Regions from separate parts of the Kitasatospora sp. NPDC018058 genome, predicted to be linked through region 1. Evidence: riboswitches for the same ligand, from Rfam matches in the RefSeq annotation. Region 1 holds a riboswitch; the other holds the start of a gene.
What was found. A riboswitch is a leader RNA that binds a small molecule or an ion and turns the genes downstream of it on or off. The one in region 1 is predicted to bind glycine.

Region 1 (4,662 bases):
TCTCCTCGGTGGTGTAGCGCTCGACGACCAGGCGGACCCGCTCGATCGGGGCGCGGTACTTGCGGACCACCAGGCGTTCCTCGCGGAGGGTGACCTGCTCGACCGCCTCGGCCATCGCCTTCTCGGTGAGGGCGGAGCGCTCGGCCTCGCTCACCGGCATGCGCTCCACCCGGACACGCTCGCGGACCACCGGGACGCGGCGCTCGACCTGTTCGGTGGTCACGTACTTGCGCAGCTTCGCGGTGCCCAGGATGTGCCACTGGGTGGTGATGTCCAGCCGCTCCTCGCGGCAGGTGATCTCGACCGGGCCGCTCGGGGCCGAGGGGGCGGCGGCGCCGGTGGCGGGCGCGTGGGTGGTCCTGGTCTCGGTGGACCGTGGCTTGGGCTCGACGGTGGGGGTGGGTGCGGGGGTGCGGAAGGCGGGCGGCTTGGTGGCCTCGGCGGTGCTGCTGGTGGTGGTGCTCGTCGTCGTCGGGCCGGGCTCGGGGGCGCGGAAGGCGGGCGGCTTGGTGGCCTCGGCGGTGCTGCTGGTGGTGGTGCTCGTCGTCGTCGGGCCGGGCTCGGGGGCGCGGAAGGCGAGCGGCTTGGTGGCCTCGGCGGCCGGAGTGGTGCCGAAGTCGAGGTCGGGTCGGGCCGTCCGGCCGCTCTCCTCGGCGGCTGGAGTGGCGCCGAAGTCGAGGTCGGGTTGGGCGGTCCGGCCGCCCTCCTCGGCGGCCGGGCGGCCGTCCACCCGGGTGTCCAGGCCGTAGTAGCGGTAGAGCTGGAGCTCCTGGGCAGGCGAGAGGTGCTGGCCCACACCGAAGTCCGGCGAGTCCTTCACCAGCGACTTGTCGTACGGCACCCGGAGCTCGTTGTCGGAGAACTCGCTGGTGGCGAGCGGGACGAAGGCGTCCCGGCCGAAGACGCCGGTCCGGACGGCGGCCCATTCCGGCTGGCCGGTGGCGTCGTCCAGGTACACCTCGTCGACCGTTCCGATCTTGTCTCCGTTGCGGTCGACCGCTTTGTGGCCGATGAGGTCCCGGGGGTCGATGTCGGTCTGCACTCTTGCCTCCAGTGCGCTGCGCCTGCGGAACTCCCGCAGGTACGGCGGTCGGAGCACCGTCCCGTCCGCCACTTCACACCAAACGGCATGAATCGGACGGGCGCGACCGGGGTGCGCCGGACGGGCTCCGCGCTGGGCCGTTCGGGGGACGCGCGTAGACCTCGAGTGACCTGACACACCCGTGATCGGAAGCCCTCCCGCTGGTACCCTGGGCGGCGACCGCCGAGCCCGCTCGGGAGAGTCCCCGACGGCGAAAACCGCTGGTCGGGGCGCCGAAGGAGCAACTCCTCCCCGGAATCTCTCAGGCATCCGTACCGTGCGGGATAGGTCACTCTGGAAAGCAGGGCAGGACCGCCGGCGCGTGAGCCGGCGATCACCACCCTCACCGACGGTGCAAGCCGACGGAGCGCCACCAGCGCGACGTGCGGGCGAAGCTCTCAGGTCCCGATGACAGAGGGGGAGGCCTTTCGGGTTCGTCCGCCCAGGCCGATCCGCTGTCCGCAGCGGTGAACGCCGTTCGGCGTGCGTGCCCCCGCCGGTCCGTGACCAGGAGGCCTCGACCACCATGAACGCCCAGCCGAACGCGGGACGCCCCACCGGCGCCTCGACCCTCACCGAGCTTGAGTTGGCCAGCCCCTTCGAGAACCGCCACATCGGCCCCGACGCCGCCGCGCAGGAGAAGATGCTGGCGTCCGTCGGCTACGGCTCGCTGGACGAGCTCGCCGCCACGGCCGTTCCCGAGGCGATCCGCTCCATCACCGCCCTGGACCTGCCCGCCGGCCGCAGCGAGGCGCAGGTCCTCGCCGAGCTGCGCGAGCTGGCGAGCCACAACAAGGTGCTCCAGCCGATGATCGGCCTGGGCTACTACGGCACCTTCACGCCGCCGGTGATCCTGCGCAACGTCATGGAGAACCCGGCCTGGTACACCGCCTACACCCCGTACCAGCCGGAGATCTCGCAGGGCCGCCTGGAGGCGCTGCTCAACTTCCAGACCCTGGTCTCCGACCTGACCGGTCTGCCCACCTCCGGCTCCTCGCTGCTGGACGAGGGCACCGCGGCCGCCGAGGCGATGGCGCTGGCCCGCCGCGTCACCAAGGTCAAGGGCGGCGTCTTCCTGGTCGACGCAGAGACTCTGCCGCAGACCGTCGCGGTGATCAACACCCGCGCCGTGCCGACCGGCGTCGAGGTCGTCGTCGCCGACCTGTCCGAGGGCATCCCGGCCGAGATCGTCGAGCGCGGCGTCTTCGGTGTACTGCTGCAGTACCCGGGCGCCACCGGTGTGGTCCGCGACCTCGCCCCGGTGATCGAGCAGGCGCACGGGCTGGGAGCGATCGTCGCCGTGGCTGCCGACCTGCTGGCGCTGACCCTGCTCAAGTCCCCGGGCTCGCTGGGCGCCGACATCGCCTGCGGCACCTCGCAGCGCTTCGGCGTGCCGATGGGCTTCGGCGGCCCGCACGCCGGCTACCTGTCGGTGCGTGCCGAGTACGCCCGCTCGCTGCCCGGCCGCCTGGTCGGCGTGTCCGTCGACGCCGACGGCAACCGCGCCTACCGCCTGGCGCTGCAGACCCGCGAGCAGCACATCCGCCGCGAGAAGGCCACCAGCAACATCTGCACCGCCCAGGTGCTGCTCGCCGTGATGGCCTCGATGTACGCGGTCTACCACGGCCCGGACGGTCTGGCCGACATCGCCCGCCGCACCCACCGCTACGCCGCCGGCCTCGCCGAGGGCCTGCGGGCCGGCGGCGTCGAGCTGCTGCACGGCGAGTTCTTCGACACCGTCACCGCCGTCGTCCCGGGTCGCGCCGCCGAGATCGCCGCCGCCGCCCGCACCCACGGCATCAACGTCCACCAGGACGGTGCGGACCGGATCTCGATCTCCACCGACGAGACCACCACCCGCGAGCACCTGGCCGGTGTCTGGGCCGCGTTCGGCGTTCCCGCCGTCGAGGTGGCCGAGGCCGCCGAGACGCTGCCCGCCGCGCTGCTGCGCGAGGACGAGTACCTGACCCACCCGGTCTTCCACAGCCACCGCTCGGAGACCGCCATGCTGCGCTACCTGCGTCGCCTGTCGGACCGGGACTACGCGCTGGACCGCGGCATGATCCCGCTGGGCTCCTGCACCATGAAGCTCAACGCGACCACCGAGATGGAGGCGGTGACCTGGCCGGAGTTCGGCCAGCTGCACCCCTTCGCCCCGATCGACCAGGCCGAGGGCTTCCTGACGCTGATCCGCCAGCTGGAGCAGCAGCTGGTCGAGGTCACCGGCTACGACGCCGTCTCGATCCAGCCGAACGCCGGCTCCCAGGGCGAGCTGGCCGGCCTGCTGGCCGTCCGCGCCTACCACCACGCCAACGGCGACACCCAGCGCGATGTCTGCCTGATCCCGTCCTCGGCGCACGGCACCAACGCCGCCTCCGCGGTGATGGCCGGCATGCGCGTGGTCGTGGTGAAGACCCTGGTCGACGGCGACGTGGACGTCGAGGACCTGAAGGCCAAGATCGAGCAGCACCGCGACAACCTCTCGGTGCTGATGGTCACCTACCCGTCGACCCACGGCGTGTACGAGACCCAGATCACCGACATCTGCGCCTTGGTGCACGAGGCCGGCGGCCAGGTCTACGTGGACGGCGCCAACCTGAACGCCCTGGTCGGCCTGGCCAAGCCGGGCAAGTTCGGCGCGGACGTCTCGCACCTGAACCTGCACAAGACCTTCTGCATCCCGCACGGGGGCGGCGGCCCGGGCGTCGGCCCGGTCGCGGTGCGCGCCCACCTGGCGCCGTACCTGCCGAACCACCCGCTGCAGGAGGAGGCCGGCCCGGCGACCGGCGTCGGCCCGATCTCGGCCGCGCCGTGGGGCTCGGCGGCGATCCTGCCGATCTCCTGGGCGTACGTCCGGCTGATGGGCGGCGAGGGCCTCAAGCACGCGACCCAGGTCGCGGTGCTGAACGCCAACTACATCGCCAAGCGGCTGGCGCCGCACTTCCCGGTGCTCTACACCGGCCCGGGCGGGCTGGTCGCGCACGAGTGCATCATCGACCTGCGCCCGCTGACCAAGGAGACGGGCGTGACGGTGGACGACATCGCCAAGCGCCTGATCGACTACGGCTTCCACGCGCCGACGATGTCCTTCCCGGTGGCCGGCACGCTGATGATCGAGCCGACCGAGTCCGAGGACCTCCACGAGATCGACCGATTCTGCGACGCGATGATCGCGATCCGCGCCGAGATCGACAAGGTCGGCTCGGGCGAGTGGGCCGCCGAGGACAACCCGCTGCGTAACGCCCCGCACACCGCCGCCACCCTGGCCGGCAACTGGGCGCACGGCTACTCGCGGCAGGAGGCGGTCTTCCCGGCCGGCGTGAACCCGGCGGACAAGTACTGGCCGCCGGTGAGCCGGATCGACGGCGCGTACGGCGACCGCAACCTGGTCTGCTCCTGCCCGCCGCTGGACGAGTACGGCGTCTGATCCTCATCGGACGGGCAATGAGGCAGGGCCCCGGCGGATCGTTTCCGCCGGGGCCCTGCCCCGTGTCCCGCGCTATCAGGGCGGCGGCTGCCCCCGCGGGGCGGTTCCGGGCCGTACGGTTCCGGCCGTACGGAGCGGTCCGCCCCCCATTCTC
Region 2 (4,662 bases), on a different contig from region 1:
GTGGGCCAGGCTCAGGCCCAGGATGGTGTCGCCCGGCTGGATCAGCGCGAACATCGCGGCGGCGTTGGCCTGCGCGCCGGAGTGCGGCTGGACGTTGGCGTGCTCGGCGCCGAACAGGGCCTTGATGCGGTCGATCGCGATCTGCTCGACCACGTCGACGTGCTCGCAGCCGCCGTAGTAGCGGCGACCGGGGTAGCCCTCGGCGTACTTGTTGGTGAGCACCGAGCCCTGGGCCTCCATGACCGCCACCGGGGCGAAGTTCTCGGAGGCGATCATCTCCAGAGTGGTCTGCTGGCGGTGCAGCTCGGCGTCGACCGCGGCGGCGATCTCCGGGTCGAGGGCGTGCAGGGACTGGTTGAGAACCGTCATGGTGTGGTCTTCCCGGGAGGAGGATCAGGGGTGCCGTGCGAAGCGCGCGCTTGGAAGGGTGGGGGCGGGCGACGGGTGGGCGGAGGGACGGTGGGGGCGGGCCGGTGTGCGCGCGGCCCGCCCGGTGCCGAGCGGGTCAGCCGGCGTGGGTGAGCGCGTCGTACTCGTCGGCGCTGAGCAGCTCGTCCGTGGACTCCACGCGGACCTTGAACAGCCAGCCACCCTCGAAGGGGGCGCTGTTGACCAGGGCGTTGTCGTCCAGGACGTCCTGGTTGACCTCGGTGACCTCGCCGGTCACCGGGGAGTACAGGTCGCTGACAGACTTGGTGGATTCCAGCTCGCCGCAGGTCTCCCCGGCGGTCACGGTGTCGCCGACCTCGGGCAGCTGCACGTAGACGATGTCACCGAGCGCGTCGGCGGCGTGCTTGGTGATACCGACCGTGGAGACACCGTCCTCGGCGGCCGTCAGCCACTCGTGCTCCTTGGTGTACTGCAGGTGCTGGGGGTTGCTCATGGCGTCATTCTCCAGGATGGGAAGCGGGTACGACGAAGCGGGCCGCCGCACGGACGGCTTCGACGTGCGTGGACGGGGAAAGGCGGGTGTCAGCGGGCGCGCTTGTAGAACGGCAGCGCCACGACCTGGACCGGCTCGTGCTTGCCGCGCACGTCCACCGCGACGGTGGTGCCGGGGGCCGCGTGGGCCGCGTCCACGTAGGCCATCGCGATCGGCTGGCCCAGGGTCGGGGACGGCGCGCCCGAGGTGATCCGGCCGATCGGGGCGCCCTCGGTGGAGACCACGGTGTACTCGGCGCGCGGCACCCGCTTGCCCTCGGAGACCAGGCCGACCAGCACCTTCGGCGGGTTGGTCTCGGCCGCGGCGGCGGCCTGCTCCAGCGCCTTGCGGCCGACGAAGGCGCCCTCGTTGGTGGTCTTGTCGAAGCGGACGACCCGGCCCAGGCCCGCGTCGAACGGGGTGAGGTCGGTGGACAGCTCGTGCCCGTACAGCGGCATGCCCGCCTCCAGGCGCAGGGTGTCGCGGCAGGACAGGCCGCACGGGACCAGGCCGTGGCCCTCGCCGGCGACGGTCAGCGCCTGCCAGATCGCCTCGGCGTCGACCGGGCGGCAGAAGATCTCGAAGCCGTCCTCGCCGGTGTAGCCGGTGCGGGCCAGCAGCACCTCGCGGCCGGCCACCTGGGCCGGGAGGATCGCGTAGTACTTCAGTCCGGGCAGGTCGGCCTCGGTGGTCCTGGCCAGGATCTCCGTGGACTCCGGACCCTGGACGGCGATCAGCGCGTAGGTGTCGCGGTCGTCGGTGACGACGGCGTCGAAGCCCTTGGCGCGGGCGATCAGCTCGTCCAGGACCAGCTGGGCGTTGGAGGCGTTGGCGACGACCAGGAAGGCGTCCGCGCGCAGGCGGTAGACGATCAGGTCGTCCAGGATGCCGCCGTCCTCGGCGCAGATCATGGTGTAGCGGGCGCGCAGCTCACCGAGCGCGGAGACGAAGCCGACCAGCGCGTGGTCCAGCATCTCGCCGGCCTGCGGGCCGGTGACGGTGATCTCGCCCATGTGCGAGAGGTCGAACAGACCGGCCTTGGTACGGACCGCGAGGTGCTCCTCGCGCTCGCTGCCGTAACGCAGCGGCATGTCCCAGCCGGCGAAGTCGGTCATGGTCGCGCCGAGGGCGCGGTGCAGCGCGTCGAGCGCGGTCAGGCGGAGGGACGACATGGCCAGGAACTCCTCGGTCGGGGCACTCAGGGGTGCACGCGCCGGAACCGGACCCGCTCGGGGACCGACCCTGCGCGCGGGCATGCGGCGGCGTGGGTCTCCCCATCTGTCGTCGAACCTGAGAGCTTCACCGCTCACCTGCCCGCAGCTGTTTCCAGCTTGGGGGACAGCATGGCGGCTTGCACCGTGGGTGGGCGCGCGACAGGGCCGCGCGCCGCTTTCCAGATGTGCCTAACCCGTGCGGTAGGGGGGCCTGAGAGATTCCGGGGAGGACTTGCTCCTTCGGCGCCGGCTGTACCGCCTGAGCGGCACTCCGGGCTCTCCCGCGCGGGTTCGAGCGGCCGGTGTGGAGTTGTGGGGGCCCGCGGCGCATGCCGACGGACGCGCACATCATGGCACGTCCGCGGGGAGGAGGGGAGGGGGGACCCGGTCACACGACACAGAGGCGAACACGAGCCCTAAACTTCTCCGCGTCGGCACAGCAGTGGGCGGCCGACCGGCAGAGGGCGGTTCAGGCGCGCATGGAGTACCCGGTGGGGCAGCAGCAGGGGTGGGGCGGGCCGGAGTCGGAGCCGTCGGGCGGTGCCTGGCCGGCCAACGAGCTGGAGCAGGTGCTGGCGGCCGCGCTGGGCGACCCGGGCGCGACGCCGCGGGTGATCGAGGTGCTGGCCCGCAGTCAGGTGTGGATCCCGCTGCCGGGCGGGGGAGACCCGGCCGGACAGGCGCTGGACCTGCCGACCATCGAGCTGGCCGGCGACCCGTACGTGCCGGTGTTCTCCTCGCAGGAGCTGTTCCTCCAGCAGGCGCCGGGGATGGCCTTCGCGATCGCGCCCGCCTGGGAGTTCGCCCGCGGACTGCCGCTGGGCGTGGGCATCGCGGTCAACCCCGAGGCGGCGGTGGGCATCCCGGTGCCGCCGCAGGGCGTGGCCGAGCTGCGTCGCGGGCCGCGTGAAGACCGTTGGGAGCAGCACCCGCAGGCGCCGACCGGCGGCCGGGTGGCGCTGCGCGAGCCGGTGCCGGGCGAGGACCCGGAGCACTTCCTGGCCGCCTGCCGGGCGGAACTGTCGGCCTTGCCCGGGGTGTTGACCGCGCGCCGGGCGCTGGCCAGCATCGAGGGCGAACCGACCGTGATGTTCGTGGGCGTCCAGCTGGACCCGGCCGCCCCGGCCGACCCGGGCGCGGTGAACGAGGCGCTCGGCCGGGCGCTGGGAACCGCGCCGCTGCCCGGCGGCGTCCACCTGGTACTTCTCGACCTCGCCGAGGACCCGGTGGTCGAGTGGCTGCTCACCCGGGTACTGCCTTTCTACGCGCGGGTGTGAGTGGGGTCCGCTAACAGGCACGTCGCCGTGGCGGTGGCCGGTGCCGCGCCATAGGGTGCGTGCAGACGGCCGACGGGCCGGCTGGTTCGAGGAAAGAGGCGCGGCGAGGTGGGCGCATGAGTGCGGGAGCGGGAACGGGCGGTGTGCCGGGGGCCTGGGGCCAGGCGCCGGCCGGGCGCCCGGCGGCGGATCCGGGCGCGTTGGAGCACGCCCTGCGCGAGGTCGCGCCGGAGCGCTTCGACGCGTACGAGCGGCTGCTGCACGCGCTGGCCGACGGTCAGGTCTGGATGCTGCTCTGGCACGGCACGCCGGGCAGTCCGGACGCGCAGTACGGGAACATGGAGATCAGCGGCCACGGCTACGCGCCGGCCGTGACCTCGCCCGAGCAGCTGACGGCCTCCGGCTGGGCCCGGGCCCACGAGGTCATCTCCGGGCGGGAGATCGCCGCCTCGCTGTACCGCACCCGCTGGGGCCTGTGGCTCAACCCGCACGCCCCTGGCGGCGGGGTCGGCGTGCCCTGGGCGGACCTGCGGCGGATCGCCGCGGGCCTGGACCGGCTGCCGGCCGGTCCGTTGAAGCTGAGCGAGCCGCAGGTGAACGCCCAGCAGTTCTTCGCGCTGCTGGAGCGGCAGGCCGGTGAAGTGCGTGCGGTCCGGGCGCTGCGCCGGGCCTGGGTGCAGCCGGCGGTGGGGGAGCCGTACCTGGCGATCGGGCTGGACCTGTACGAGAGTTCGCCGCCGGCCGTGGAGGCGGTGCGGGCGCTGATGCAGCGTGCGATCGCGGTGGCCCCGGAGGGGCTCGCGGTGTCCACGGTGGCGATGGCGGACGAGTACGATCCGGTGGCGCTGTGGATGCGCGCCAACGCACGGCCGTTCTTCGACCGCGAGGCGGGCCGCCCGCCGACCGGTCCGTACCCGTCGGCGGCGGCGCCCGGCTACCACTCGCAGGCCGGGTACTACGGCACCCAGCCGCCCGCGCCGGGCTGGGGTCAGCAGCCGCCGCAGGCGTGGCCCGGATACCCGGGCCGCTGATTTCAAAGCCATTTCTTGCCGAAGCCTTTACCAAGAAGCCGACTTGATTCTCCATCGGGTCGGCTTCGGTGCTTTCCGGACGAATTTCCCATTCCGGAGTCCGAACATCTTGACATGGCTGTTACAGCCGTGTGAAGAGGGATATGCCGAGGGCCGGAGAGGTGCATGCACGCAGATCACAGTTGGGCATCTGTCGGTTGTCAGGGCTGGCGCAAGGC

Region 2: it holds a riboswitch for glycine, as region 1 does, so the genes downstream of both, gcvT (glycine cleavage system aminomethyltransferase GcvT) here and gcvP (aminomethyl-transferring glycine dehydrogenase) in region 1, are expected to answer to the same signal.

What each region holds. Positions count from the first base shown of each region.
Region 1 is NZ_JBIRFA010000019.1:140,959-145,620, reverse strand. It holds partial or broken gene ACH4E7_RS26550 (DUF2382 domain-containing protein) at 1-286, opposite strand, end outside; partial or broken gene ACH4E7_RS26545 (PRC-barrel domain-containing protein) at 647-1,042, opposite strand; glycine riboswitch at 1,266-1,369, shown strand; gene gcvP (aminomethyl-transferring glycine dehydrogenase) at 1,608-4,508, shown strand.
Region 2 is NZ_JBIRFA010000001.1:525,705-530,366, forward strand. It holds gene glyA (serine hydroxymethyltransferase) at 1-369, opposite strand, end outside; gene gcvH (glycine cleavage system protein GcvH) at 506-883, opposite strand; gene gcvT (glycine cleavage system aminomethyltransferase GcvT) at 973-2,094, opposite strand; glycine riboswitch at 2,326-2,430, opposite strand; gene ACH4E7_RS02320 (enhanced serine sensitivity protein SseB C-terminal domain-containing protein) at 2,616-3,413, shown strand; gene ACH4E7_RS02325 (enhanced serine sensitivity protein SseB C-terminal domain-containing protein) at 3,530-4,444, shown strand.